DNA from 3 places in the Metabacillus herbersteinensis genome. Region 1 is predicted to be linked to each of the others. Evidence: a T-box and tRNA genes for the amino acid it is inferred to sense, from the RefSeq annotation. Region 1 holds a T-box; the other regions hold tRNA genes.

Evidence for each region. A T-box is a leader RNA that pairs with one kind of tRNA and senses whether it is charged. The one in region 1 lies ahead of glyQ (glycine--tRNA ligase subunit alpha), so its partner is inferred to be a tRNA-Gly.
Region 2: it has a tRNA-Gly gene. The T-box ahead of glyQ (glycine--tRNA ligase subunit alpha) is inferred to sense a tRNA for this amino acid. The anticodon was not compared.
Region 3: it has a tRNA-Gly gene. The T-box ahead of glyQ (glycine--tRNA ligase subunit alpha) is inferred to sense a tRNA for this amino acid. The anticodon was not compared.

What each region holds. Positions count from the first base shown of each region.
Region 1 covers NZ_JBHLVO010000001.1:191,216-200,803, forward strand. Annotated here, with positions in the region: gene dnaG (DNA primase) at 1-468, opposite strand, end outside; gene ACFFIX_RS01010 (YaiI/YqxD family protein) at 501-953, opposite strand; gene ACFFIX_RS01015 (pyruvate, water dikinase regulatory protein) at 1,401-2,216, opposite strand; gene ccpN (transcriptional regulator CcpN) at 2,241-2,879, opposite strand; gene glyS (glycine--tRNA ligase subunit beta) at 3,103-5,166, opposite strand; gene glyQ (glycine--tRNA ligase subunit alpha) at 5,159-6,052, opposite strand; T-box leader at 6,205-6,376, opposite strand; gene recO (DNA repair protein RecO) at 6,428-7,183, opposite strand; gene ACFFIX_RS01040 (YqzL family protein) at 7,216-7,359, opposite strand; gene era (GTPase Era) at 7,504-8,415, opposite strand; gene ACFFIX_RS01050 (cytidine deaminase) at 8,408-8,806, opposite strand; gene ACFFIX_RS01055 (diacylglycerol kinase family protein) at 8,925-9,299, opposite strand; gene ybeY (rRNA maturation RNase YbeY) at 9,274-9,588, opposite strand, start outside.
Region 2 covers NZ_JBHLVO010000028.1:772-10,359, forward strand. Annotated here, with positions in the region: tRNA gene ACFFIX_RS21745 (tRNA-Leu) at 1-84, shown strand, start outside; tRNA gene ACFFIX_RS21750 (tRNA-Arg) at 102-178, shown strand; tRNA gene ACFFIX_RS21755 (tRNA-Pro) at 182-258, shown strand; tRNA gene ACFFIX_RS21760 (tRNA-Ala) at 275-350, shown strand; tRNA gene ACFFIX_RS21765 (tRNA-Met) at 378-454, shown strand; tRNA gene ACFFIX_RS21770 (tRNA-Ile) at 462-538, shown strand; tRNA gene ACFFIX_RS21775 (tRNA-Ser) at 557-649, shown strand; tRNA gene ACFFIX_RS21780 (tRNA-Met) at 729-805, shown strand; tRNA gene ACFFIX_RS21785 (tRNA-Asp) at 820-895, shown strand; tRNA gene ACFFIX_RS21790 (tRNA-Phe) at 1,052-1,124, shown strand; tRNA gene ACFFIX_RS21795 (tRNA-His) at 1,161-1,233, shown strand; tRNA gene ACFFIX_RS21800 (tRNA-Gly) at 1,252-1,325, shown strand; tRNA gene ACFFIX_RS21805 (tRNA-Ile) at 1,329-1,405, shown strand; tRNA gene ACFFIX_RS21810 (tRNA-Asn) at 1,435-1,509, shown strand; tRNA gene ACFFIX_RS21815 (tRNA-Ser) at 1,517-1,607, shown strand; tRNA gene ACFFIX_RS21820 (tRNA-Glu) at 1,625-1,696, shown strand; gene ACFFIX_RS21825 (ABC transporter substrate-binding protein) at 2,252-3,319, shown strand; gene ACFFIX_RS21830 (ABC transporter permease) at 3,346-5,088, shown strand; gene ACFFIX_RS21835 (ABC transporter ATP-binding protein) at 5,075-6,142, shown strand; gene glgB (1,4-alpha-glucan branching enzyme) at 6,615-8,546, shown strand; gene ACFFIX_RS21845 (glucose-1-phosphate adenylyltransferase) at 8,497-9,588, shown strand, end outside.
Region 3 covers NZ_JBHLVO010000008.1:158,279-167,866, forward strand. Annotated here, with positions in the region: gene yhbH (sporulation protein YhbH) at 1-785, opposite strand, end outside; gene ACFFIX_RS12130 (hypothetical protein) at 1,038-1,202, opposite strand; gene ACFFIX_RS12135 (ATP-dependent protease PrkA) at 1,299-3,194, opposite strand; gene trmL (tRNA (uridine(34)/cytosine(34)/5-carboxymethylaminomethyluridine(34)-2'-O)-methyltransferase TrmL) at 3,598-4,071, opposite strand; gene ACFFIX_RS12145 (amidase domain-containing protein) at 4,116-5,003, opposite strand; gene queG (tRNA epoxyqueuosine(34) reductase QueG) at 5,325-6,461, opposite strand; gene ACFFIX_RS12155 (B3/B4 domain-containing protein) at 6,539-7,204, shown strand; tRNA gene ACFFIX_RS12160 (tRNA-Gly) at 7,270-7,343, opposite strand; tRNA gene ACFFIX_RS12165 (tRNA-Leu) at 7,463-7,543, opposite strand; tRNA gene ACFFIX_RS12170 (tRNA-Leu) at 7,554-7,642, opposite strand; tRNA gene ACFFIX_RS12175 (tRNA-Cys) at 7,691-7,764, opposite strand; tRNA gene ACFFIX_RS12180 (tRNA-Gly) at 7,775-7,849, opposite strand; tRNA gene ACFFIX_RS12185 (tRNA-Gln) at 7,913-7,987, opposite strand; tRNA gene ACFFIX_RS12190 (tRNA-His) at 8,154-8,229, opposite strand; tRNA gene ACFFIX_RS12195 (tRNA-Trp) at 8,244-8,317, opposite strand; tRNA gene ACFFIX_RS12200 (tRNA-Tyr) at 8,332-8,415, opposite strand; tRNA gene ACFFIX_RS12205 (tRNA-Thr) at 8,431-8,503, opposite strand; tRNA gene ACFFIX_RS12210 (tRNA-Phe) at 8,518-8,593, opposite strand; tRNA gene ACFFIX_RS12215 (tRNA-Asp) at 8,782-8,857, opposite strand; tRNA gene ACFFIX_RS12220 (tRNA-Met) at 8,991-9,067, opposite strand; tRNA gene ACFFIX_RS12225 (tRNA-Val) at 9,083-9,158, opposite strand; tRNA gene ACFFIX_RS12230 (tRNA-Glu) at 9,204-9,278, opposite strand; tRNA gene ACFFIX_RS12235 (tRNA-Ser) at 9,305-9,396, opposite strand; tRNA gene ACFFIX_RS12240 (tRNA-Asn) at 9,401-9,475, opposite strand; rRNA gene rrf (5S ribosomal RNA) at 9,489-9,588, opposite strand, start outside.

The DNA.
Region 1 (9,588 bases):
ATCAATAACTTCTTTTGTAAAGCCGCGCCCCAGCAAATAGTCTAAAGCATGCTCACCTTCTTTTGTATTAACTAACAAATGATGGTAAAATTTCTTTAGAAGCTCATGTGCCTCTAACATTTTTTGAACATCTTTACTAACCGACTGTGACACTTGTTCTGTTGATGCAATAGTTGGAAGTTCAATGTTAACTTTATCTGCAAGATGCTGAGCAGATTCAATAAAAGAATATCCTTCAATTTCCATTAAAAAAGAAAATGCGTTTCCTCCAGCACCACAACCAAAACAGTGGTAAATCTGCTTGTCTGGTGATACAGAGAATGACGGAGTACTCTCTCCATGGAATGGACAAAGTCCAAAGTAGTTACGTCCTTGTTTCTTCAATTGAACATATTCACTTACAACATCAACAATGTCAGAAGTTCTTTGTATTTTTTCGATTAGTTCTTCGGGAATACGATTTCCCATATCAACATCTCCGTGTTACTGATATTCGCTATTTAATTTTCATTTCCTGCATGTTTCGACAAGATATTTTTCAGAGTCGTGATAAAATTAAAAACATCTTCCTCCGTTTGTTTCTTTGGACCCTTTGAATGATTACCGCTGCGCCGCTCTTTTGCAGACAAATAACGCATATGAAGAGCTGTCTCAATATTGTCCTCTGTATATTGTTTACCCCTTGGCGTAATTACAATAACGTCCTTTTTTAACAAAAGTCCAGCAAGCCCAATGTCTTGAGTTACAACAAGATCGTGCTTTTTAACATGATTTACAATATAAAGATCTGCTTCTTCTTTTCCCGTGTCGACAAATACCCATTTCCCTCCATATGTTTTATCAGATAAATGGTTATAGGATGCTACAAAGGTAACTTCAAGATGATAGTATGTACTTAGATCCATAATCTCTTGTTTAACAGAACAAGCATCTGCGTCAACAAAAATTCTCATTGATTTTTCGTCATAATTCTCTATTCTACATCACTCCAACAGATTCCTTCTATAAACCTCCTATAAAAAACAAAACCCTTTTTCAAGCACACCTTGTCGAATTTTATTATTAAATAAATCTTGACAGTTTACAATTTATAGTTTATTCGTAAGCAGCTAAGTCTAAACCTAAAAATAAATATTTTTATCACAATTTTTTATTATAATACAATATATCAGGTTTTGCTACCGTTTTTTTGCAATTTTCTACACAAAAATTTAAAACCTAGATTATTTACTTTAACATGAGAATCTGTTGCTTTTCGAACAATTTTGCTACAGACAGAAAAAGACAAACTCAGGAGCAAGTGTTACTATTTCTGCACAATTCCACTAACGCGCTTAGGTTTTGTACATGAACACTGTGAGTCGGCCTCTTTTTGATCACACATTTTCAGAAGTATGAGTTTATGTATTTGGTTGATTCATTAGATTCGCAATAATGTTTGCTGTTTCTTCAACCGCTTTATTTGAAACATCAACAGTTTGACAGCCAATTCGGTTGGCGATTTTTTCAAAATAGTCAAGTTCTTCTTTTATGCGATCTATGTTCGCATAAATTGCTTTATCATTTAGTCCTAATGATTTTAAACGTTCTCTTCTAATATGGTTGAGCTTATCTGGACTAATCTTCAAGCCAATACATTTAGATGCTGGAATCATAAATAATTCCTCAGGCGGCTCAACTTCTGGAACAATTGGAACATTCGCTACTTTAAAGCGTTTATGGGCTAAGTATTGGGATAATGGTGTTTTTGATGTTCTAGATACACCGACCAAAACAATGTCCGCTTTTAAAATTCCTCTAGGGTCACGACCATCATCATATTTTACAGCGAATTCAATCGCTTCTACCTTTTTAAAATAATCATCATCTAGCTTTCTAACTCGACCTGGTTCGTATTTTGCAGCGATTCCATAAGATGATTCCATTTTATCAATAAGTGGCCCTATGATGTCATAATAAACAACACCATGTTGATCTGCTTCTTTAATTAAGTTTGCTCTTAATTCTGGAACAACAAGCGTGAAGCAAACAATGGCTTTATCTGCTTTTGCCAATGCGATCACTTCTTGAATCGTTCCTTTATCTTCAACATAAGGTATGCGTTTGATTTTTGTAGTAGATGCCGTGCCGTTGAATTGACTAATTGCAGCCTTTACGACTAGTTCGGCTGTTTCTCCTATTGAGTCTGAAACGACATAAATAATACGGTAACTCATCCCAATCCCCCATTTCTTATTAACCTAGATAATATCATTTTCTGCAAGGTTGACCAAGATTTTTGTTATGTTTGTTTTCGTTATTCTCCCTAAAACTTCATATCCTTTTTCCGTATCATTTACAACGGGCAAGGCATCAATTTGTTTCTCAATAAGAGAAATGGCCACATCTAGAATATAGTCTTCTTTGTGACAAATTGTAATGTTTGGCATCCTCGTCATAATGATGTTAACTGGGATTGCAGTAAGCTCTTGCTTCCCAATACTAGCTCGGAGCAAGTCTTTACGCGAAAGTACTCCCACTAAAAGAGAAGATTCGTCCACTACAAAGAGTGTTCCAACATCCTCTAAAAACATTGTGCAGATTGCATCGTAAACAGAAACATTTACATTTACAACTATTGGAATCGACTGATAATCTTTCACTTTTAGTTTTTTTAGTTTATCTGTTAGCATCTGTGCACCTGTTTTGCCTGTATAAAAGTACCCCACACGTGGTCTGGCATCTAAATAGCCGGACATCGTTAAAATAGCTAGATCAGGCCGCAGGGTAGCTCTTGTCAAGTTCAGTTGGTCAGCGATATGTTCACCCGTTATCGGACCGTTGTCCTTAACAATTTGAAGAATATGTTCTTGCCGTTTATTTAGTTCGATTGTACTCACCACCTTTGAGTTAAATTATTATCCTTCTACCATCCGTGTTGATTCTATAAATGTTATTCCATTAATTTTTTAAAATAAATAGGTTATACTATATAGAAATATTATATACTATTTAAGCTATTTGAAAAGTGATTTGTTTTAGGATAACACTAATTGTTGTGTTAGTATCAACACTTATAATTAAGAAAAAACGATTGCTTGTAATCAGCAATCGTTTTTTTATTTATTTTACAATCATAACATTGAATTTTGCAAAGTTTTGAATTAGGCTTGAAAGCTTTACCATTTGTGCTAAGCGGTTGGCTTTAACCTCAGGGTTATCCGCCATAATCATTGTATGATCAAAATACGAGTTAATGCTTTCTTTTAATGAAAATAGCACCTGCAATATCTCTTCTTCTTTTCTCTCACTAGATAAAGCTGTGATTCTGTCATTTGCTTTAATGTATTGATTGTAAAGTGGTTTTTCCTCATTATTCTCAAAAAGTTCTGGGTTAATGTCAAGATCCTTACCTTTAGTCGCAATGTTTAGAACGCGAGAAAGTGCCTCAACTGTTTCTTTAAACCCTTCTTGTTTTGAAGCTTTTTCCAAAACCTTCGCACGCTCGATTAGTGAGGTGATCTCATGGTTAGTTGAACTTAAAATAGCATCAATGATATCGTACCGAATATTATATTCTGCTAAAACATATTTAAGTCGTAATGTGAAGAATGTAAGTAAGTCTGCTTTAACTTTCTCAGTGTTTTCAGTTTGATAAAAACTTAACGACATGTTGATTAAAGTAGGTAGCGCAATTTTCCATTCTTTTGTTGCAAGAATTTGCACAATACCACTCGCTTGTCTTCTAAGGGCATAAGGATCTTGAGAGCCTATTGGAATCATCCCAATTGAGAAAAAGCCTGCTATTGTATCAAGTTTATCTGCAAGAGCTACAACAGCTCCTATGTTTGAAGACGGTGCAGGGTCTTCAGCATGGCGCGGCATATAGTGTTCATTGATCGCTACAGCAATAGCTTCCTTCACTCCACTTAATCGTGCGTATTTCTCTCCAATTTTCCCTTGTAGTTCTGGAAATTCATAGACCATATGTGTAACTAAATCAAATTTACAAATACTTGCTGCACGCCCAATGTCTTGCTTTATAGCTTCTGAAAAGTTTAGTTGGCTTGCGATGACATCCGCAAGCTTTGTTACTCGTTTCACTTTTTCACCAAGTGTTCCAAGCTCTTCATGAAAAACAATTTTATCAAGCTTTTGAATTGCTGAATCAATATTAAGCTTCAAATCTTCTTTATAAAAGAAGTTTGCATCTGACAATCGTGCCCGTAGAACTTTTTCATTTCCTTTTGCAACATTTTCAAGATGTTTATGATCTCCGTTTCGAATCGTAATGAAGAAAGGTAGCAATTCTCCGTCTTGATTTCGAACAGGAAAATACCGTTGATGCTCTTTCATCGTTGTAACTAAAACTTCATCTGGTAGAGAGAGGTATTCTTCTTCAAATTTCCCAAATAATGCAGTTGGATATTCAACAAGATTGTTAACCTCTTCCAAGAGTTCTTCGTCAACGATTATCGACCAACCCTGTTCTTCTTCTAAGTGATTTAACTGAGAGCGGATCGCTTCTTTGCGCTTTACAGGATCCACGATAACGTATTCTTTTAATAAAGAATCTTCATAAGCCGTTGGAGTTTGGAGATCAATTGATTCACCTAAAAAACGATGACCTCTACTCGATTTATTTGTCTCCACATTCGTAATCTGAAAAGGAATTACTTCGTTTCCAAACAAAGCAACAAGCCATTTTATTGGTCGAATATAGCGCATTTCCTGGTTGCCCCAACGCATATTTTTAGGGAAGTTCAAGCTTGTTATTATCGTTTTGATATCTTCTAAAAGTTCCTTCGTTTCTTTCCCTTTTGTAAACTTCTGAATATGAACATATTCAATACCGCTGATTTCTTTAAAATAAATATCATCAACAGACGCTCCTTGGCCTCTTGTAAATCCAATTGCAGCTTTAGACCAGTTCCCCTCAGAATCAATGGCTATTTTACGAGCAGGACCTTTAGCTTCTTCTTCAATGTCTGCTTGCTTTGTATCAACATCACGAATAAGAACAGCAAGCCTCCTTGGCGTTGAATAGGCTTGCACCGCACTAAAAGAAATTTGTTGTTGTTGTAACCACTTCGTCATTTTTTCAGATAATTGATTCATTGCATCTGTCACAAATCGTGCTGGGATTTCTTCTAAGCCAATTTCAACTAATAAATCCTGTTTATTCATGGTGATCACCCACCTTTTCTTTTTGTAGCATTGGAAAACCTAATTTTTCTCGTTCGTTATAATACGTTTTCGCCACTTTTCTAGCCAAGTTTCGAACACGACCAATATAGCCTGTGCGTTCGGTAACTGAAATCGCACCTCTTGCATCAAGCAGGTTAAAGGTGTGAGAGCATTTTAGTACATAATCATAAGCTGGGTGAACGAGTCCTTCATCCATTTGACGATGCGCTTCTTTCTCGTAAATAGCAAATAGGTTAAAAAGCATGTCTGGATCGGACGTTTCAAATGTATATTTAGAATGTTCATACTCTGGCATAAGAAAAATATCACGAACCGTATATCCTTCTGTCCATTCTAAATCAAAGACATTTTCTTTATCTTGAATATAAGATGCAAGCCTTTCAATTCCATATGTAATTTCAGCAGATACAGGCTTACATTCTAAACCACCAACTTGCTGGAAATAGGTAAATTGCGTAATCTCCATTCCATCTAGCCACACTTCCCAGCCAAGACCTGCACAGCCTAGCGAAGGATTCTCCCAGTTATCCTCAACAAAACGAATGTCGTGCTTTAATGGATCAATTCCAAGTGCACGTAAAGAATCTAAATAAAACTCTTGAATGTTATCAGGTGAAGGCTTCATAATCACTTGAAATTGGTGATGCTGATACAAACGATTCGGGTTCTCTCCGTACCGTCCATCAGCAGGACGTCTGGAAGGTTCTACATACGCAACCTTCCAAGGCTCAGGGCCGATACTTCTTAAAAATGTATAGGGACTCATCGTTCCAGCACCTTTTTCAGTATCATACGCTTGCATTAAAATACACCCATGCTCTGACCAATGCTTCTGCAAAGTTAAAATCATATTTTGAATATTCACTACAGACACCTCCGGATTCGTTTAAAAACTGTTATCAAAATTGTCTTTCTAACTAAAAATATCACGCGAGATCGTTCCGAACGAAGCTGACGCAGAAATCCGCAGCTCATCTTTTCCCAAAACAAAAACTCTCGTCCCTATGTCAAATACGACATAGGGACGAGAGTTTCCCGCGGTTCCACCCTAATTGCTAATATGTAACCATTAGCCACTTTATAACTTCAGCTCAGGAGTGCCTTTCCTCACAAATCCCCTTAGCTTTCACCATCCTAAGGTCGCTTTCATTTTACAATTGTAAGTACTTTTCTCCGTCAAAGCTAGTATGTTCATTTGTACTTTGAATGGTAATCTAATTCTGTTTTGATGTCAACAGTTCTAGGTTAGCTTCCCTTTTAAATTATCTAATTGTGATAAAAAACGCTTTGATTTTAAGGTTAATCCAGAAAATTCATCATAGTAAGCATCTATCACTTTTTTCAACTCTTTTTTTGTCTCCTCTTTTACAGAAATTTGACCGAGACGATTTAAATCGAAATAATAAAATAGTCGTAAAAGCTTCACTGTTGTAGGAGAGATATGAAGGCGATATGAATCACGTTCAAAGCAACGGTGACAAATGAATCCACCTTCACGAATTGAAAAATCGAAGGTTCCATCTGTGCTTCCACAAACTGTACAACCATTAAGTTGAGGATGCAGCCCTAAAACGTTTAACATTTTCATCTCAAAAATATGAATTAAAATGTCTGGATCTACTTCTTCATTAAGCAGGAAAAGGGTTTGCTTCAGGAACTCAAATAAAAAAGGGTTTCTTTCAAAGTTTTCGGTACTTTTGTCTAAAAGTTCAGCTATGTAAGAAGCATATGCAGTAAGAAAAATATCTTCTCTAATCTTTCTCATTGAATCAATTGTTTCACCTTGCTGCAAGGTTCCTAATCCTTTTGATTTTTGAAACATGAAAGTCCCATAAGTAAAAAGTTGAGTCGAAGACGAGAGGCGACTACTAGGTTTCTTAGCGCCCCTCGCCATGACTCCGACTTTCCCAAGTTCCCGAGTATATATAGTAATGATTTTATTGGTTTCACCATAATCTGTTCCACGGATTACAATTCCTTCACATTTTTGAAGCAAAGTTTCTCACCATCCGAAAGGGACCAGTAAGATCACGAAATTGGAAAATCCACCTCTGCTAGTTCATCATCCCCAGAATCGGGTCCACCATCATTCTCTTTTTCTAACTCTTTGAAAAGAAGATACGTATCAATGCTACCTGTTTGCGAAAAGACCTTCCAGGTAAAATCCAACATATAAACCCCACCTTTCCGTCGTTTAGACTAGCAAGCTTTATTTTATCCAATTTCACTACTGTTATCTTGACCCTTTGATCTCTAATTCATGTTACACAATTATTGCTAACCCTTTGATGAATAGTAATCATAATTATAGATTTCTTAGTATTCATCATCACTAAATCCATAGTCACGCAGCTGAGACATTTTGTTACGCCAATCTTTTTGAACCTTAACCCAAAGCTCAAGATAGACCTTCGAACCTAGTAAGGCTTCTATATCCAATCGAGCTCTCTGACCAACTTCCTTGAGCATCTTTCCTTGTTTTCCAATAATAATCCCCTTTTGTGAATCACGTTCTATCACGATTGTTGCCCCAACATGAACGGATTGATTATGTTCACGTCGTTCAATTGTTTCAATAACAACCGCAACCGAATGAGGAATTTCCTCTCTAGTCAAGTGAAGAACTTTTTCACGAATCAACTCAGCAATTATAAATCGTTCTGGATGATCTGTTACTTGATCAGCTGGGTAATATTGAGGGCCTTGCGGTAAAAGTTTTTCTATTTGAGCAAGCAAGGTATCAACATTATTACCCTGCAGAGCTGATATCGGAATAATCTCCTGAAAAGGATGCAAATCTTTGTATTTAACAATTAGCGGGAAAATATCATCGGGGTGGAGTCGATCAATTTTATTAATAATTAGAAATACAGGTGTTTTTGTTTCCTTTAATCGTTCGATAATAAATTCATCGCCACCGCCATATCCTTCTTCTGCATTAATCATAAACAGAATGAGATCTACTTCTTTTAACGTATTTTGAGCTACTTTCATCATAAAGTCTCCAAGCTTGTGCTTAGGCTTATGAATCCCTGGGGTATCGATAAAAATGATTTGTGAATCATTTGTTGTGTAAACACCTTGAATTTTGTTTCGCGTTGTTTGTGGTTTGTCACTCATAATCGCGATTTTTTGTCCAATTACTCGATTAATAAATGTTGATTTTCCTACGTTTGGGCGTCCAATAATTGAAACGAATCCAGATCTGTGTGTTATTTCATTATTCATATAAGTCCTCCGGTGAAAAAGCTCCTGGTAGTAGTTCATCCATTGTTAATTCTTTAACATCCCCATTAAGGTTTGTTAAGATGATTTTCATATCTGAGGGACAAAGCTCTGATATGACTTGTCGACATGCACCACATGGTGGCACAGGGCGAACTGTATCAGCGACAACTGCAATCGCTGTGTATTTTGTATCTCCTTCAGAATAAGCTTTGAACAGAGCCGTTCGCTCCGCACAGTTGCACATACTGTAGGCAGCATTTTCAATATTGCAACCTCTATATATTTTACCATCTTTTGTTAGTAATGCGGCGCCCACTTTGAATTTTGAGTAAGGAACATAAGCAAATTCTCTTGCTGCTTTCGCTTCTTCGATGAGTTGTTCAGTTTTCACTTGATTTCTTCCCTTCTATCACACGAATGACATTCATTCTAGTTTTAACTTTACCTAAAAATCGTTAACTTTTCACGTATTCATGGAAATTGTAATCTAATTGTAAGAATTTTCAGTATTATATTAACTTTGGTATAAAGATGATTAATCCTATTATAACGGATAATAACGCATATACCAAAACAGCTCCAGCAGCTGCATCCTTTGCAGCTTTTGCAAGTGGGTGATAGTCTTTTGTTATTAGGTCAACTGCACGCTCGAGCGCAGTATTCATCAGTTCCAGTGATAGCATTCCTCCTATTAAAAAAAGAAGAATGATCCATTCTATTCTAGATAAAGAAAGAATGGAGCCAGAAAGTAAAATAATCAATGATATGAAAAGATGGATCTGAAAATTACGCTCATGTTTAACTGTTCGAATAATTCCGTTCCACGCGAATAAAAAACTTTTTGAAAACCGCTTCCATTCAGACTGATGGTCGTTTAAGCCCATAGTGGTCCAATAGTTCCTTTTGCTTATTAAACATGATTTCTTCATCTGCTTTTGTTTCATGATCATAGCCAAGAAGATGAAGAAATCCATGAACAGCTAAAAACCCAAGTTCTCTTATAAACGTATGACCATATTCTTCAGCCTGTTCCTTCGCGCGAGGAATTGATATGATAATATCCCCCAATACTTGGGGCATGTCCACTCCGATAACTTCAATTTCCCCTTCACCCATTTCTTCTAGAGCAAAGGATATAACGTCAGTAGGTTGATCTTTCCCTCGATAGTCACG
Region 2 (9,588 bases), on a different contig from region 1:
GGTGGCGGAACTGGCAGACGCACAGGACTTAAAATCCTGCGGTAGGTGACTACCGTACCGGTTCGATTCCGGTCCTCGGCACCATCTTAATTTTTTAATATGCGCCCGTAGCTCAATTGGATAGAGCGTTTGACTACGGATCAAAAGGTTAGGGGTTCGACTCCTCTCGGGCGCGCCATAACGGGAAGTAGCTCAGCTTGGTAGAGCACTTGGTTTGGGACCAAGGGGTCGCAGGTTCGAATCCTGTCTTCCCGACCATTTTCTTTTACAATTTGGGGCCTTAGCTCAGCTGGGAGAGCGCCTGCCTTGCACGCAGGAGGTCAGCGGTTCGATCCCGCTAGGCTCCACCATATGTGTTTTAAATATCATCCTAATTTGGCGGTGTAGCTCAGCTGGCTAGAGCGTACGGTTCATACCCGTGAGGTCGTGGGTTCGACTCCCTCCGCCGCTACCAAATTAAGGGACCTTTAGCTCAGCTGGTTAGAGCAGACGGCTCATAACCGTCCGGTCGTAGGTTCGAGTCCTACAAGGTCCACCATTTATCTGTAATACCAACGGAGGAATACCCAAGTCTGGCTGAAGGGATCGGTCTTGAAAACCGACAGGGGTGTCAAACCCCGCGGGGGTTCGAATCCCTCTTCCTCCTCCACTTTTATCATCCTAGAAGCAGTACGGATTTTAATAAGTAAATACAAAGAGCATAGAAAACCATTAATAATTATTATTATCGCGGGGTGGAGCAGTTCGGTAGCTCGTCGGGCTCATAACCCGAAGGTCGCAGGTTCAAATCCTGCCCCCGCAACCAATCATAAATTTTACGGTTCCGTGGTGTAGCGGTTAACATGCCTGCCTGTCACGCAGGAGATCGCGGGTTCGATTCCCGTCGGGACCGCCATATCAAATTAGAAAATTGTACCCTAGATAAGGGTTTCGATAAGCGAAATGGTCGAGGAAGTGACTGAGTGAACACCGGAGCGTATATTAATACGTGAGGATGTAAGTGAAGGAGCTGACGAAGAGATTTGAAGCTTAGCGGAAGCCGAAAACTTATGGCTCAGTAGCTCAGTCGGTAGAGCAAAGGACTGAAAATCCTTGTGTCGGCGGTTCGATTCCGTCCTGAGCCACCTTTTCTTTCGAAAATTTTAAGCATTTTTACTGTGGCGGTTGTGGCGAAGTGGTTAACGCACCTGATTGTGGTTCAGGCATTCGTGGGTTCGATTCCCATCAGTCGCCCTTTTTAACTAAATAAATGCGGGTGTAGTTTAGTGGTAAAACCTCAGCCTTCCAAGCTGATGATGAGGGTTCGATTCCCTTCACCCGCTCCAAATGGGCCTGTAGCTCAGCTGGTTAGAGCGCACGCCTGATAAGCGTGAGGTCGATGGTTCGAGTCCATTCAGGCCCACCATCTCTTAGAAAAAAAGTTTATGTTTTTATTCCGCAGTAGCTCAGTGGTAGAGCTATCGGCTGTTAACCGATCGGTCGCAGGTTCGAGTCCTGCCTGCGGAGCCATATATCTGGGGAAGTACTCAAGTGGCTGAAGAGGCGCCCCTGCTAAGGGTGTAGGTCGTGTAAGCGGCGCGAGGGTTCAAATCCCTCCTTCTCCGCCAGATAATAATATATATATGGCCCATTGGTCAAGCGGTTAAGACACCGCCCTTTCACGGCGGTAACACGGGTTCGAATCCCGTATGGGTCATCTTTTAAAAGACGTTGCATAATGCAACGTCTTTTTCTTTGTTAAGGAAATTATAAAATTCTTGAACTGTGGATAACGTTTCTGCATCCAGCTCGAGCGCCTAGCCCCTCGAGGTCATAAGTCAATTCTAAATTGAAGGCAAAGAACGCCTTCTATTTAGAATCGCCTTATGCTTGTCGGGGCTGACCAAGTCGCCCGCGCTTTTGTTCTTTTAATTCCATATTCTAAACCTCAACATATAAACAGTGCTTATTTAAATAATGTGAACAGGCAGTCTCCTAGTCAAAGGGGGCTGTCTTTTTTTGTACTTGTTAAAGCCTTCTCTTAATTGTTTTAAAAGCAATGTTTTAAAGGTACGGTGTATTTGAAAAATTAATATTTACAAAAAATTTTCAATATCTATAACTCTCCTTTACACCCCGTTAACAATGGTTTCTTATGCTTAAGGTACAACAATCCAAGTACATATTAAAATTTTGTGGAAAGGAGTGCAAAAAACCAAATGTTCGTTTAAGAATCTTTATGAACCAAAAATCATTAAAGGAGGAAAATTCAATGCATAAATGGAGTTTAAGTTTATTTTTGGGAATTTTGATGATTTTGGCAAGTGCTTGCAGTAACAATTCAACTTCTTCAAATAATCAAGGAAGTGAGGGGTCAACTGCTACCAATAATACAAGCGAAGCCAAGGAAATTGGTTCAGTGGTAGAAGGAACGCTAAATTTTTATACATCACAGCCAGATGCTGATGCTGCTAAATTAGTAGAAGGCTTTCAGGAAGAATATCCTGAGGTAAAAGTTGAAACATTTCGTTCGGGTACAGAAGAAGTTATTTCGAAAATTAACGCAGAGCAATTAGCTGGTGATATTCAGGCTGATGTACTCTTAGTAGCAGATGCTGTTACATTTGAAAGTTTGAAGGAAGAGGATTTGTTGTTGTCTTACAAATCACCTGAGGCAAGCGAAATTCCAACGGAATTAATTGATTCGGATGGTACATACTATGGCACAAAAGTTATGGCTACTGCTTTAGCAGTTAACACTGAGAATGTCGCTGAAATGCCTACGAGTTGGAATGCGTTAATTTCAGAAGAGGCAATAGGAAAAATCATCATGCCAAGTCCATTATATTCAGGAGCGGCAGCTTATAACTTAGGAGTTCTTACACGCCAAGATGATTTTGGTTGGGATTTTTATGAAAAAATCAGTTCAAACGAAGTAACAGTAACAAAAGGGAATGGAGACGTTCTTAAAGGTGTTGCTAGTGGGGAAAAAGATTTTGGAATGGTCGTTGATTTTATCGTCGCACGTGCAAAAGCGGAAGGATCTCCGGTCGAACTAGTCTATCCTGAAGAAGGTGTACCAGTTATTACGGAGCCAATTGGTATCATGAAAGTAACTCAAAACGAAGCAGCTGCTAAGGCTTTTGTTGACTTTGTACTATCAGAAGAAGGCCAGAAGCTTGCTGTTGAGCTTGGCTATACACCGATTCGAAGCGGAGTAGAAGCTCCAGAAGGATTAAAAACAATTGATGAGATGAAGGTCATTTCCTCAGACATCCAAGAGTTATATAAATCGAGAGAAGATGATAAAAAGCAGTTTGAAAAAACAGTTAGTCAGTAATTTGGAACTTAAAAGGGAGTGGGGAAATGAATTCACCATACCAGAGTCCATTAAGGAAAACGAGAGCCATTTACTCGTTTTCCTTTTCTTCTATCTTCAAGAGTTGGTGGGGAATACTAGGTTTTGTGCTTATTGTATTTATTTTTTTATTACCTATTTGCCGTTTGATGTGGCTGAGTCTGTTCCCGGAAGGAACCATTAGCCTTACTCTATATCAAGAAGTACTAACAGAGAAAGCAACTTGGAAAACGGTTCAGAATACCCTTTGGATAACATTGTTTAGTACGGTAATCGCATTATTTTTGGGAGTAGGCCTTGCCTGGATAATAGCATATTTGAATTTGCGAGGGAAGAAGTGGATCCAACTATTTATCTTTATGCCCTTTATCATTCCTTCTTATATAACCACTCTAGCATGGGTTCAGTTTTTGGGACGAAATGGACCAATTTCTGCATTGCTCTCTTTAGAAGAATCTGTGTTTAATTTGTATAGCATAGAGGGTATTATTTTTATTTTAGGGTTGTCACACTATCCTCTAGTTTATTTGTTGAGTTTAGAGGTTTTCAGAAGGATTCCACGTGAATTGAAACATGCCGCTGGTGTAGCTGGTGCATCTAATTGGACAATCACTAATAAAGTTGTTTTGCCAATGGCGTTGCCAGGGATTGCAGGAGGCGGTCTTCTTGCTTTTTTATCAAACCTTGATAATTTTGGAATTCCGGCGTTTCTCGGAATCCCAGCAAATATTCGAGTATTAAGTACATATATATACGAGCAGGTAATAGGATATGGTCCAAGTGCATTTGCGAAGGCAGCGGTTTTATCCGCTCTTCTTGGTATGATTGCATTGTCCGGCACTATTGTCCAGTGGTTTATGGTTAGAAAGAGCAACGTCAGTGAAACATCATACAGAGACATGGAGCCAAGGTATTATCTCTCTAGGGGCTGGAGTACAGTAGTTGAAGTACTTCTCTGGTGTTTCCTGCTTCTTACAAGCCTTATTCCTTTTCTTTCTATGGCAGCAACGTCTTTTATTAAGGCATATGGTTTGTCACTTACATGGGAAAATCTCACTCTTAAAAACTATCAATACTTGTTATTCGAAGATGCTAAGACAATGTCTGCTGTGACAAATAGTGTTATATTGGCTCTGACTACATTGGTTTGCTGCCTTTTACTAGGGACAGGTATTGCCTATTTGCGTTTTAAACATCCATCATTTTTTGTTCGAATAACAGAGATCATTGTTACAATTCCTTATGCTCTTCCAGGTACAGTTTTTGCTCTAGCTATTATTTTAATGTGGCTCGAGCCTATCCCGGGATGGAAACCAGGTGTATATGGAACTGTTTGGATCTTACTAATTGCTTATATTACGAGATTTACTGTTCTTCAAATGCGGGGTAGTTTAACAGCATTCTCACAAATTGATCCTTCAATGGAGGAGGCTGCTTTAACTTCGGGTGCAGGATGGTTCACGAAGTGGAAAAAAATCCTTCTTCCAATACTTTTGCCTGGTATTATGGGAGGAGCGTTACTTGTTTTCTTAACTGCCTTAACAGAATTAACGGTGTCCAGTCTTTTATGGTCAAGTGGATCAGAAACAATCGGTGTTGTCATTTTTAACTTTGAACAGGCTGGATATAGTACATATTCTACAGCGTTCTCGAGCATGATTGTGCTAACGATTGTGGTTTTAGGTATTCTTTTTATAATAGTAGAAAAAGTATGGAAAAAGCAGGTGGTGAACAACGATGATAAAAATTAAAGATATAAGCAAGCAATTTGGGAACTATACTGCCCTAAAAAATCTCAATCTTGAATTATATGAAAAAGAATTTGTTGCTATATTAGGTCCTTCTGGTTGCGGTAAAACAACGTTGCTAAAGCTTTTGGCAGGATTTATGAAACCCACTTCCGGGAATATTATTTTTAATGAAGAGGTTGTTGCTAATGTGAACAGTATCGTCCCACCAGAAAAAAGGAATATTAGTATGGTGTTTCAATCTTTTGCTCTTTGGCCTCATATGACGGTAGAGGAGCATATATTCTTTCCACTTAAGCATCATCGTTATGGAAAAATAAGAGATAAGCAAGAACAGGCTGTTCGAGTTAAAGATGCATTAGAAATGGTAGGACTTAATCATTTAAAGAACAGGTATCCATCCGAGCTTTCAGGTGGACAAAAACAGCGTGTTGCTTTAGCAAGAGCGATTGTACCTCGTCCAGCTTTACTGCTTATGGATGAACCGCTTAGTGCATTGGATGCTGAATTAAGAATGGAGATGAGGAAGGAGATACAGGGGATTCACCGTCATCTAGGCACAACGATTGCTTATGTAACACATGATCAAGGAGAGGCACTAGCAATGGCGGATCGGATAGTTGTTATGAATAAAGGTGAGATCGAACAGGTAGAAACTCCAGAAAATATTTATACAAAGCCAAAGACTGTTTTCGTTTCCACCTTTGTGGGAAAAAGCAATCTACTGAAGGGAAATTGGGTCACTAAAGATTCATTTGTTCCAACAGGATTTCCACTCATTAGTTGGCCGGACATTGGAATTTCAGAGGAACTTAAAGATCAGAATTTATATCCTGTAAGACCAGAACAATGGATATTGGATGAACCTCAAAAGATAGGAATGAAGGGAAAAGTTCATTTTGCTCAATTCCAGGGAAATGAGATACATTATAGTATACTTATGAATGATCAAACTCTTAACGTCTACTCCTCCGTATTCACTAAACGCTTTAAGCCGGGGGATGCGATTTCTCTAAGTATAAATGCAAATGTAACAAGACCAGCTTTGTCTTACTAATTAAGAGGAGCACTAAAACAGTTCGCCCAAACAATTGTCTGACCAATAAATACATGTCGAAGAAAACCTTCTATACTTAATAGGAGGTTTTTTTAAAAAAACTTCCCCTTTTTTTAATAAACAAACTTTTCTACATAATTCTACAAAAAGTCGAAATTATTATTTTCCTAAAATAACAACTTGAAAAACAAATAATATCTCTATTTGATTAAGTATAATTCATTTGGTCTATACCCATACCTAAATTAACCTACTAAATCTCCAGTATTTGTAGCTATTTTCTTTGAAGTTTATGTGGGGAATTCCAAATCTTAACTACCTAAAACTCAATTTAACTTTAAAAGAATAACATTTTTCATTTTCCATCTAATTTGTGTTTTTTTGTCGTTTGTTGGAAACGCTTCCATAGAAGGTATTTCATTTTATTCTTTGAATTTAAAGCATATATAGAAAAAGAGAAAGGGTGAATTCCATGACACTCACTTGTCTTAAAGATTTTGAGATCCATCTTTTCCATGAAGGTACATTATTTAAAAGCTATGATTTTTTTGGAGCGCACATTATTGAACAAGAGGGGGTACATGGAACACAGTTTTGCTTATGGGCCCCACATGCTATGAAGGTAAGTGTTGTTGGAAACTTTAACAATTGGTGTGGAGTAGAACATGAGATGAATTCAGTAAACAGTGAGGGAATTTGGTCACTTTTTATCCCTCAAGTATTGTCTGGTGAATTGTATAAGTATGAAATTTTGACGAGTAATGGTGACCGAATTCTGAAAGCTGATCCATATGCTTTTCATTCAGAAGTACGTCCGAACACTGCTTCAGTCGTTTATGATCTTAGTGGCTATCAGTGGAATGACCAGAAATGGCAGCGTGCGAAGCGACAAAAAGAAGCGTACGATCGACAAATGTTTATTTATGAGGTTCATCTTGGTACTTGGAAAAAGAAAGCAGATGACGAGTTATTAACGTACGAAGAGTTGGCTGAGCAGCTAATACCATATGTTCTCGACCACGGGTTTACCCATATTGAGTTACTCCCCGTAATTGAACATCCTTATGATCGATCTTGGGGTTATCAAGGTACTGGTTATTTTTCAGCAACAAGTCGATATGGCAAACCACAAGACTTGATGAATTTTATTGATCAATGTCATCAACATAATATTGGTGTCATTTTGGACTGGGTTCCAGGACATTTTTGTAAGGATGCACATGGTCTGTATATGTTTGATGGGGAACCAACCTTTGAATATCCAAAATATAACGATCGGGAAAATGAAATTTGGGGAACGGCAAATTTTGATTTAGGAAAGCCTGAGGTACATAGTTTCTTAATCTCTAATGCGTTGTTTTGGATTGAAAACTTTCATATTGATGGTTTTAGAGTTGATGCAGTTGCAAATATGTTGTATTGGCCGAATTCCGGTGAATTAGTTGAAAATCCATATGCGGTTTCATTTTTGAAAAAATTAAATGAAGCTGTCTTTTCTCATGATCCGAATCTTCTCATGATCGCAGAAGACTCAACTGATTGGCCAATGGTGACAGCCCCTACATCATCCGGAGGACTAGGGTTTAACTATAAATGGAATATGGGCTGGATGAATGACATGCTTAAATACATGGAAGCACCACCTGAACAACGAGGTCATCTGCATCATAATGTGACATTTTCTCTGTTATATGCCTATACAGAAAATTTTATCCTGCCACTGTCTCATGATGAAGTTGTACATGGGAAAAAGTCACTTTTAAATAAGATGCCAGGAGATTATTGGCAAAAGTTTGCACAGCTCCGACTCTTATATGGCTACATGCTTACACACCCTGGTAAAAAACTTTTATTTATGGGTGGAGAGTTCGGGCAATTCGATGAATGGAAAGATTTAGAACAGCTTGATTGGAATTTAGAAGAATTTGAAATGCATCAAAAGGTAAGAGTTTATTTTAAGGAATTATTGAATTTATATAAAAAGCAGCGTCCTCTTTTTGAATTAGATCACGAAGCTGAGGGCTTTGAGTGGATCGATGCAAATAATACCGACCAGAGCATCTTTTCATATATGCGAAAAGGTAGTAAGCCGAATGATATTTTAATCGTAGTTTGTAATTTCAAGCCAGTTGTCTATCACGATTATAAAGTAGGAGTACCACTCCAAACTGAATATGTTGAAATTTTAAACAGCGATTTAGAAGTATACGGTGGATCTGAACAAACCAACAAACGAGCAATAAAAGCAATTGAGGGGGAATTTCACGGAAGACCTTATCACCTTTCTATGACAATTCCACCTTACGGAATCACAATTCTACGAGCAGTTAAAAAAAGAGGGGAGATTAAAAAAGATGGTCAAAAAACAGTGCGTCGCAATGCTTCTAGCAGGAGGAAAGGGTAGTCGCTTAAGTTCTTTAACAAAGAGTTTAGCAAAGCCGGCAGTCCCATTTGGTGGTAAATATAGAATTATTGACTTCACATTAAGTAACTGTACAAATTCAAGTATTGATACAGTAGGCGTGCTAACACAGTACCAACCGCTTGTTTTAAATTCCTATATTGGGATAGGTAGTGCATGGGATTTAGATCGTAAAAACGGTGGAGTGACGGTACTTCCCCCTTATGTGGAGTCATCAGAAGTCAAGTGGTATAAAGGAACAGCAAGTGCTATCTATCAAAATATGAACTACTTAAAACAATATGAGCCTGAGTATGTCCTCATTTTATCAGGAGATCACATCTATAAAATGGATTACTCAAAGATGCTAGAATACCATATTGAAAAAGAAGCAGATGTTTCAATTTCGGTTATTGAAGTTCCTTGGGATGAAGCAAGTCGTTTTGGAATTATGAATACAAATGAAAAAATGGAAGTCACTGAGTTTCAAGAAAAGCCTGAATTTCCAAAGAACAACTTAGCATCAATGGGGATTTATATTTTTAAATACTCTATTTTAAAAGAGTACTTAGAAATGGATGATCGAAATCCAGAGTCAAGCCATGATTTTGGTAAAGATGTCATTCCTCTGTTATTAGAAGAAAAGAAAAGTCTTATTGCCTATCCATTTCAAGGATATTGGAAGGATGTAGGAACGGTTAAAAGCTTATGGGAAGCAAATATGGATTTACTAGAGAATAGCTCAAAAAATTTAAATTTATTTGATCATGATTGGAGAATTTATACGGTTAATCCGAACCACCCACCTCAGTTTATCTCTGACGATGCTGAAGTTTCAGAATCGCTTGTTAATGAAGGGTGTGTAGTCTACGGGATAGTCTATCACTCTGTATTATTCCAAGGGGTTACAATTGGGAAAAACTCAATAATTAAAAACTCTGTTATGATGCCTGGTTCTACAATTGGCGAAAATGTTTTCATTGAAAATGCAATTGTCCCGAGTGGAATGACTGTGCCTAATGGAACGATTATTCGAACAGAAAAG
Region 3 (9,588 bases), on a different contig from region 1:
GCTTCGGTATGGTGTGCAATAAATTCAATCTCTACGGTTTCATATTTTGTTCGCAAGAATCTTGTCATCCAAAAGAAAAAGCTCCTGGCCATATATTTTTCCCATATACCCATCGAACCACTTGTATCCATCATCGCTATGACGACAGCCTTAGATTCGGGTTTAACAATTTCATTCCATGTTTTGAACTTTAAATCTTCAGGATAAATCGGATGAAAACTTGGGGCGCCTGTCATTGCATTGCGTTTATACGCTGATAACATCGTTCTTTTTTTATCAATATTACCCATTAAGCCAGTTCGTCTAATATCATTAAACTCAATGTCTTCAATAACAATCTCGTCTCTTTCTTTTTGCTGCAGATTTGGGAGTTCCAGTTCACGGAACAACGCTTCTTCCAATTCCATCATGGATACTTCGGCTTCATAATAGTCCTCACCAGCTTGATCACCCGCACCTTGACCTTTGCCTGGTCCTTTCTCTCCTGGTGAACCATCTCTTGCAACAACGTCTCCTACACTACTTTCTCCATCCCCTTGGCCAACATGTTTGTTTTTATCATAATTATAGCGAATTTTATATTCATCTAGTGAGCGAATCGGAATCTTCACAACATCTTTTCCATTCGACATAATAATGCTTTCTTCTGTGATTAAATCTGGAAGATTGTTCCTAATCGCCTCTTGCACCTTTTCTTGATGGCGCACTTGATCATCATGGCCTTTGCGGTGGAGGGACCAATCTTCGTTTGAAATGACAAAGCTGTGCTGATTTTCCTCAGACATTTTCTACCCCCTCCAAACTTTTTTTAAAAAAACATTTCACAATTTACAACTAATAAGCATACACTAACGTGGATGAATAAAATTAAGACATTTGTATCTTCTATTTCTTTGGATTACTTTATCCTATGCGATAGATTCTGTTTATTGACAAAAAATTTCGATAATTAGGCTCTTAAAACAAAAATAAGACAAGTTCCCAATTTATACTATATATTACAAAAGATATTGAAAAAGAAAGCCTCTACGCATTATTTAGCGTGGAGACTTTTCTTGGCTATGTTGCTGTGGGTCAGGACTTTTCCCACTCTTCTCTACTTCTTGATTGGTCTTCATATGTTCCATTACCTTTGAGTGTTTAACAAGATCCTTCATGTTGCGAATCATTGTATTGTCTGGTTGGTTCTTTTCGGGTTTCACTTAAGATCATCTCCTTATCCCTTTTTTACCATTTCCCTTTTCTATCTACATACAAACCTAAAGAGCGTCAGTTTAGTCTGACGCTCTGACTTAAGTCTATCTATTTAATAAACTTCCTACATAACGAAGCAAATCGTTCGCAGATGTTGAGTTATATCCGTGATCATCAATTAAACGTGCAACTACATCATTTATTTTCTTCAAATGCTGTTCATCTGGGGTTTTAGATGATGTCGTAATCTTAACAACATCCTTTAGGTCAGCAAACAACTTCTTTTGTATCGCTTCACGTAAGCGTTCATGCGAGTTATAATCGAAGCGTTTTCCCTTACGAGCATAAGCAGAAATACGAATCAAGATTTCCTCTCGAAAAGCTTTTTTTGCATTTTCAGAGATGCCTATTTGCTCTTCAATTGAACGCATTAGCTTTTCATCCGGACTCATTTCTTCACCTGTTAAAAGATCACGAAGCTTATTTTTATTGCAATACGCTTCAACATTATCTAAATAATTATCCATTAACGTTTTAGCAGACTCTTCATACGAATAAACGAACGCTTTCTGTACTTCTTTTTTCGCAATGTCATCATACTGTTTTCTGGCTACAGAAATGAAGTTTAAATATCGCTCACGGTCTTCATTTGAAATTGATGCATGTTGGTTTAATCCTTCTTTTAACGCTCTAAGAACGTCTAGTGCATTAATCGATGGGATTTCTTTTCGAATGATGGTTGAGGAAATTCGGTTTATTACATAACGCGGATCAATTCCGCTCATGCCCTCATCATTGTATTCCTTCCTTAATTCATTCACATCAATTGGATTGAACCCTTCAACACTTTCACCATCATATAGACGCATTTTTTTCACAAGATCAATGTCACCGCGTTTTGGCTCTTTTAAGCGAGTTAAGATCGTAAACATTGCAGCAACCTTTAATGTATGTGGTGCAATATGAACATCTGATACATCACTTTCATTAATCATTTTATCGTAAATCCTTTCTTCCTCAGTAACTCTTAAATTGTAAGGAACAGGCATTACAATAATACGAGAATGAAGCGCTTCATTCTTTTTATTAGAAATAAACGAGCGATACTCAGTTTCATTTGTATGGGCAACAATTAATTCATCTGCAGAAATCAAGGCAAATCTTCCAGCCTTGAAGTTCCCTTCTTGCGTTAATGAAAGTAAGTGCCATAAAAACTTTTCATCGCATTTTAGCATTTCCTGAAATTCCATCATCCCACGATTTGCTTTGTTTAACTCACCATCAAAACGGTACGCTCTTGGATCCGATTCAGAACCGAACTCTGCAATCGTTGAGAAGTCGATGCTACCAGTCAAATCAGCAATGTCCTGTGATTTTGGATCAGAGGGACTAAATGTACCAATACCAACACGCTTATCTTCAGAAAGAAAAATTCGTTCCACTAGTACATCTTCAATTCGACCGCCATACTCCTGCTCGAGTCTCATCAAATTTAAAGGTGACAGATTTCCTTCAATACGAATACCGTACTCTTTGAAAAAATCCTCTCGAAGGTGGATCGGAATTAAATGTAATGGGTCTTCATGCATAGGACATCCTTTAATCGCAAAAACGGCCCCTCTTTCTGATAAAGTGTAGTTCTCTAAACCCCGTTTTAGAATTGTAACAAGCGTTGACTTACCACCACTTACAGGTCCCATTAAAAGGAGAATTCGCTTGCGAACATCAAGCCTTTTTGCAGCTGGATGGAAGTACTCTTCAACTAATCGTTCTAACGCATCTTCTAACCCAAATAATTGATGATCAAAGAACTTATATTTTCTTTTTCCTTCTATTTCTTCAATTCCTGAATCTTTAATCATATTGTAAACCCGTGAATGAGCTGATTGGGCAACCCAAGGCTTTTCTTTTATAATTTCTAAATACTCTCTGAAGGTTCCCTCCCACTTCAGTCGCTGTTCATCTTCTCTGTACATTTCAATTTTCTTTAAGATATCCATAAGGACCTCCCTCATCTTTGGTGATACTTGTGCATGGTTAATACACTTTATGCATGGATGTCCGCTAACATTCTTTTTTAATGTAAAAGCTTTTTGACAAAACCTCGAAATGAAGAGATAAATTTTTAAAAATTAGAGGATATACATTCACTCTTATTTTATATTGAGTTATAATGTAATCAGCGATAAAAGGGTTATGATATACATAAACCCTTTACTATAGAAAAAAATTCTTAACAGAATAGTATTAAGTAGCAGAGGAGGACTATTCATGAGGTTTATTTTAATTTTAGGCGTTTCTTTAGCATTTATAACAGCCATTTTCACTGCTGGATATGATGACAAGCCTAGTGTGAAAAAATAATATAAAAAACGACCTCAACTAAAAAGTTGAGGTCGTTTTTTATTGTAAGCCTGGATATTGTTGTTGTCGCAAGGCTTCATAAATAAGAATAGCTGCTGTGTTTGATAAATTAAGTGAACGTACATTCTCTGTCATTGGTAGGCGTAGGCATCTGTCTGAATTGTTGTGAATAATGTCTTTGGGTAAACCAGTTGTCTCACGACCAAATAAAAAGTAATAATCCTTATCTGGTTCACTATAGTCAAAACTAGTAAAGGTTTTTGTCCCAAATTTTGATAAGTAAAAGAACTCTGCTCCACTGTTTTTTTCAAAAAAATCATCAATTGAATCATAATATACAACTTTTACATGTTCCCAATAATCTAAGCCTGCACGCTTTAACATTTTATCATCTGTAGAAAAGCCTAAAGGCCGGATTAAATGGAGTGTTGTATTAGTTGCAGCACAAGTTCGTGCAATATTTCCCGTATTTGAAGGAATTTGTGGTTGATATAAAACAACATGTATTGCCACTTTTCTCACCTCGTAATTTTTCACTAGCAACTATTATACCACTGTTATTTCTTTGTTGTATCATCAACAATGTGATAAAACTTGTATTTAATATTAGGTGTATATGCTGTCGAGTCTTCGTAGGACCAATAGCGCATCCTGCTATTATAGGATTGCGCATTAACCAGTGGCATATTATTCTGATCCTTCGCCACTACAATCGTCGTGTGATCGTATCTGCCGTCACCTTGAAAATCTAAGCAAATTACATCTCCTGGCATTAGTTCCTCTGCAGTAGAAACTTCCTTTGCACGTAATCCGGTTTTTGAAGAGCCAAGAAATAATCTCATTGAATTTGCGACAGTCCAACTATAACTCCAATCGTTACTCTGCATCCACCAGCCGCTTGATCGATTCGGATAGCCCCTCATAGAAGCATTACCTGCATGCAAACATTGTGAAATAAAGTTGGTGCAATTATCACCGAAATTCTTATACTTTGAGTTATGGCTATTCCACCATCTTTCTGCGTATTGAACAGCTGCCAGTCGATCATAATAAAAAGACGATCTTTCCTCTTTCTCCTCATAGATTTGTTCATCACTAAACATTTTTGTATTCTCTGTTTCCTCATCCTCAACAAGATTGTTTTTATAGATTCTTGCTTTTCTCTTCTCAATTCTTTCTTCAATGAAAAAAATATCGTTTTGTTTATTTAGCCACTTGTAATGACATGTATAAAACACATCTGTTAGTTTCTTCCCGACTTCTTTTGCTTCTTTTATTGAGATTTTAGTATTTCCTTTAACAACCTCAATGTTTCTTTCCTCATTTATGTGTACCTTTCGTTCAAGGGCCTGATAATCTTCGTTGTTTCGACTCATCGGTATCCTTTTTTTATTAATAAGCATTTGAAGTTTCTCTTCATTTAATTCGGTTAGCAGCTTTTTCATCATTTCCCTCCACCACCAATTGTTTAATAGTACACAATATGTTTGTATGGAGAGGATATGAACAAAAGCGCAAGCGCCTTGAACAGCCTTAGGCATAGCATAAGGCGATTATAAACAGAAGGTGTTCTTTGCCTTCAATTTATAATTGACTTATGACCTCGAGGCAGGCAGGGAACGCGACGTCAATCGCCATGACTGCACTAGCACGTCCTGTGCGTCGGGGCTAGGCGCTGAATCTGATGTAAAAACGCACACTTACTCTTTAAATATATAAATTCTGAGTATAAAAAAAGGATGACTATAGTATCATCCCTAGCGTTACTATCTTCTTTCTAATAGCTCTATCCCTTTTTCTATTTCTAGTTTGGCATCATGATCTAACTCGTTTGCAAAAGCTTTCTGTAATTCATCGCTTGCTTCTAGTTCTCCAATCTTCCCGATAGCCCATCCAGCTGTTCCTCTAATCACTGGTCTTGGATCTGTATGCAATAGTTTAATTAAATCGGGGATCGCTGTTGTATCTTTAAAGTGTGCAAGAGCAATGATTGCATTACGTTGGATCGGTTTTTTTCCTCTCCAAGAGCCTGAAACATGACCAAACTTCTCTTTGAACTCTCGATTACTCATCGTTAAAAGGGGTTTAAGCTTCGGCTTTGCAATCTCAGGATCGGGTTCCATTTCTTCATGAAAGTGAAAATCTTTCCCTTTATTTTCGGGACAAACAGTTTGACAAGTGTCACAACCGTATAGTCTGTTTCCAAGTTTAGCGCGATACTGTTCTGGTAGAAACCCTTTTGTTTGCGTCAAAAAAGCAATACATTTAGAAGAGTCAAGCTGCCCACCTTGTACTAGAGCCCCAGTTGGACAGACGTCTACACATTTATTACAGCTTCCACATTGATCTTCCAATGGCTTGTCAGGTAAAAGTGGTAGATTCGTAATGATTTCGCCCAGATAAACATATGAACCAAACTCGGGTGTAATAATCGCACAGTTTTTACCACTCCAGCCTATGCCTGCTCTCTGTGCAACAGCACGGTCAGATAGCTCTCCTGTATCGACCATAGATTTAATTTTAACTTCTGGCACCTTTTCCTTTATATAGGATTCTAGCTTTGACAAGCGATCTCTTAACACAACATGATAATCTTGTCCCCAAGAAGCTCTACAAAATATTCCTCTACGATCAGCTTTGGTGCTTTTTGGTGCAGCTTTCATTTTAGAAGGATAGGCTAAGGCAATCGAAATAATGGACCTTGCTTTCGGTAATAACAAGTCAGGATTAGAACGTTTTTCGAGATCCGACTCTTCAAAACCTGATTGATATCCTAGTCCCTGCTGTACAGTTAATCGCTGTTTTAATTCATCAAAAACAGATGCACTTGCAAACCCAATTTTATCAATACCAATTTCTTTACTATATTGAATAATCTCTTCCTTAAGTTGATAATAGTCCACTCCCAAAGCCCCCTTCTTTAAAGGCCCTCTAAAATATATGGTAAGATAAATAAAATAGTATTTGGAGGGTTAAATTTATGGAAATTAATATAGATTCAGGTCTCAAACAGAAGATTGACAACTTTAAAATAGGTGCAATTTTATACGAAAATATAGAAGTGTCTCACTCACCTCAAATGTTACAAGGTCGCCTCAGACTATTTCAAGAATCCTTATTTTTTGAATATGCTGAAAAAAATGTTACAGATATTCCAAGTGTTAAAGAATGGCGAAATTCATTTAAGCTGGTTGGGGCTGATCCTGCTAGATACCGCCCTTCCAATGAAGCATTGCTTCGCCGCGTTCAAAAACAACAGTATATTAGTAGTATGCACTCAGCTGTTGACTTGAATAATTTCTTATCTCTACAATATCAAATTCCATTAGGCATCTATGATTATAACTTACTCAAAGGTAATATCTTAATAACAATTGGAACTGAATCTGATACATACTTGGCCGTAAATGAACGCGAAGTTAATTTTGAAAACAAGATTCTCTCAAAAGACTCTATAGGAGCTTTCGGAAGTCCATACGTTGATTCTAAGAGAACATCCGTTAACTTCGATACCAAGGACGCACTTCATCTAGTATACCTTCGACCTTCTATGAACAGTGAAGATGCGAAGGATTTATTAGCATCCTTAACAAAAATGTTTCTTCAAATACATGGTGGTGAAGCAACATATAAAGTTATCGAATAAAAAAATAAATAACGCAATGCCCCGTTTTACTAAGAAACGAAACACTGCGTTGATAATAGTATGTATGGAGCGGGTGAAGGGAATCGAACCCTCATCATCAGCTTGGAAGGCTGAGGTTTTACCACTAAACTACACCCGCATATATTGGTTGTTTTGTATTATACCAAGGTCTACGTTAAGAATCAATACTTTGAAAAAAATAGCGAAATTTGTCGAACAAGTAACAAAAATAAAAACAGGGATATCCTGTCATTTTAATACCAGTGGTCGGGATCGAACCGACACTCCAAAGGAACACGATTTTGAGTCGTGCGCGTCTGCCAATTCCGCCACACTGGCCTAATACATATGGTGCCGAGGACCGGAATCGAACCGGTACGGTAGTCACCTACCGCAGGATTTTAAGTCCTGTGCGTCTGCCAGTTCCGCCACCCCGGCTAAGAGGTATAAAAAAAGCATTTCTAGATAACAATTCAATAAATGAATTGGAGGCGACACCCGGATTTGAACCGGGGATAAAGGTTTTGCAGACCTCTGCCTTACCACTTGGCTATGCCGCCAACTAGAAAATGGAGCGGAAGACGAGGTTCGAACTCGCGACCCCCACCTTGGCAAGGTGGTGTTCTACCACTGAACTACTTCCGCATCATTTAATTATATTATACTCTAGCCTATGCTATTAAGGCAAAATTGTTTCTAAAAAAAGATTGGCTGGGCTAGCTGGATTTGAACCAACGCATGTCGCAGTCAAAGTGCGATGCCTTACCGCTTGGCTATAGCCCAATGAATAAGCTTCAAGAAAAAACTTCCTGAGTATGCTTCATGAATAATCGTCGACTACTAAGTAGACGTGATATCTTAGTAAAACCTAATATCATTATAGTAATTGAGTTTAATCCCTCATGCTTAATCAGAAATGAATCAAGATGTTAATACTAGAAATTAAAAATGGGGCGACTGATGGGAATCGAACCCACGAATGCCTGAACCACAATCAGGTGCGTTAACCACTTCGCCACAACCGCCACGAAATTTATATTGGCAGGGGCAGTAGGAATCGAACCCACACTGGAGGTTTTGGAGACCTCTGTTCTACCTTTAAACTATGCCCCTATGTTATATATAGATGGTGGAGGGGGGCAGATTCGAACTGCCGAACCCGAAGGAGCGGATTTACAGTCCGCCGCGTTTAGCCACTTCGCTACCCCTCCATATTAATAAAACAGTGCCGGCAAGAGGACTTGAACCCCCAACCTACTGATTACAAGTCAGTTGCTCTACCAGTTGAGCTACACCGGCTTAATAATATTAAATGGTGGCTCAGGACGGAATCGAACCGCCGACACAAGGATTTTCAGTCCTTTGCTCTACCGACTGAGCTACTGAGCCATTTATTAAAATCGAATAATACTTTGTTTTAAACTTGAAACCTTCGCCCAAATTTCAGGGAGCTTAACCAAGTAGCAGCTCAATTTGTGCGCTGATGCTTTGCTTTGTAGCTTACTCGAACGTGCTCTACCGACTGAGCTACTGAGCCATTTTTATAAATCGTAATTTAGTTTCTAAATAAAAAAATATGGCGGTCCCGACGGGAATCGAACCCGCGATCTCCTGCGTGACAAGCAGGCATGTTAACCGCTACACCACGGAACCGTAAATTTACGATAAGCTTCGATCTCTTCGTCAGCTTCACTCATTCAGATCCTCGTACAAACAACGTACGCTCCGGTCTTCACTCGTTTTGCTTCCTCGACCTTCTCGCTTCTCCTGAATTTTCATTTTTAATTGGTTGCGGGGGCAGGATTTGAACCTGCGACCTTCGGGTTATGAGCCCGACGAGCTACCGAACTGCTCCACCCCGCGATAATATTATTAAAATGGTGGAGGATGACGGGATCGAACCGCCGACCCTCTGCTTGTAAGGCAGATGCTCTCCCAGCTGAGCTAATCCTCCAAAGTACTTAATTCATATTAACATACATTGAATCTTTATAAAAGTTGGTGACCCATACGGGATTCGAACCCGTGTTACCGCCGTGAAAGGGCGGTGTCTTAACCGCTTGACCAATGGGCCATAAAATCAATCTATGAATAAAGTAGTGGCGGAGAGCAAGGGATTTGAACCCTTGAGACAGCGTTAACCGCCTACACGATTTCCAATCGTGCTCCTTCGGCCACTCGGACAGCTCTCCATAATGGCTCCGCAGGCAGGACTCGAACCTGCGACCGATCGGTTAACAGCCGATAGCTCTACCACTGAGCTACTGCGGAATAATATAAAATTGCCCGGCAATGTCCTACTCTCACAGGGGGAGACCCCCAACTACCATCGGCGCTGAAGAGCTTAACTTCCGTGTTCGGGATGGGAACGGGTGTGACCTCTT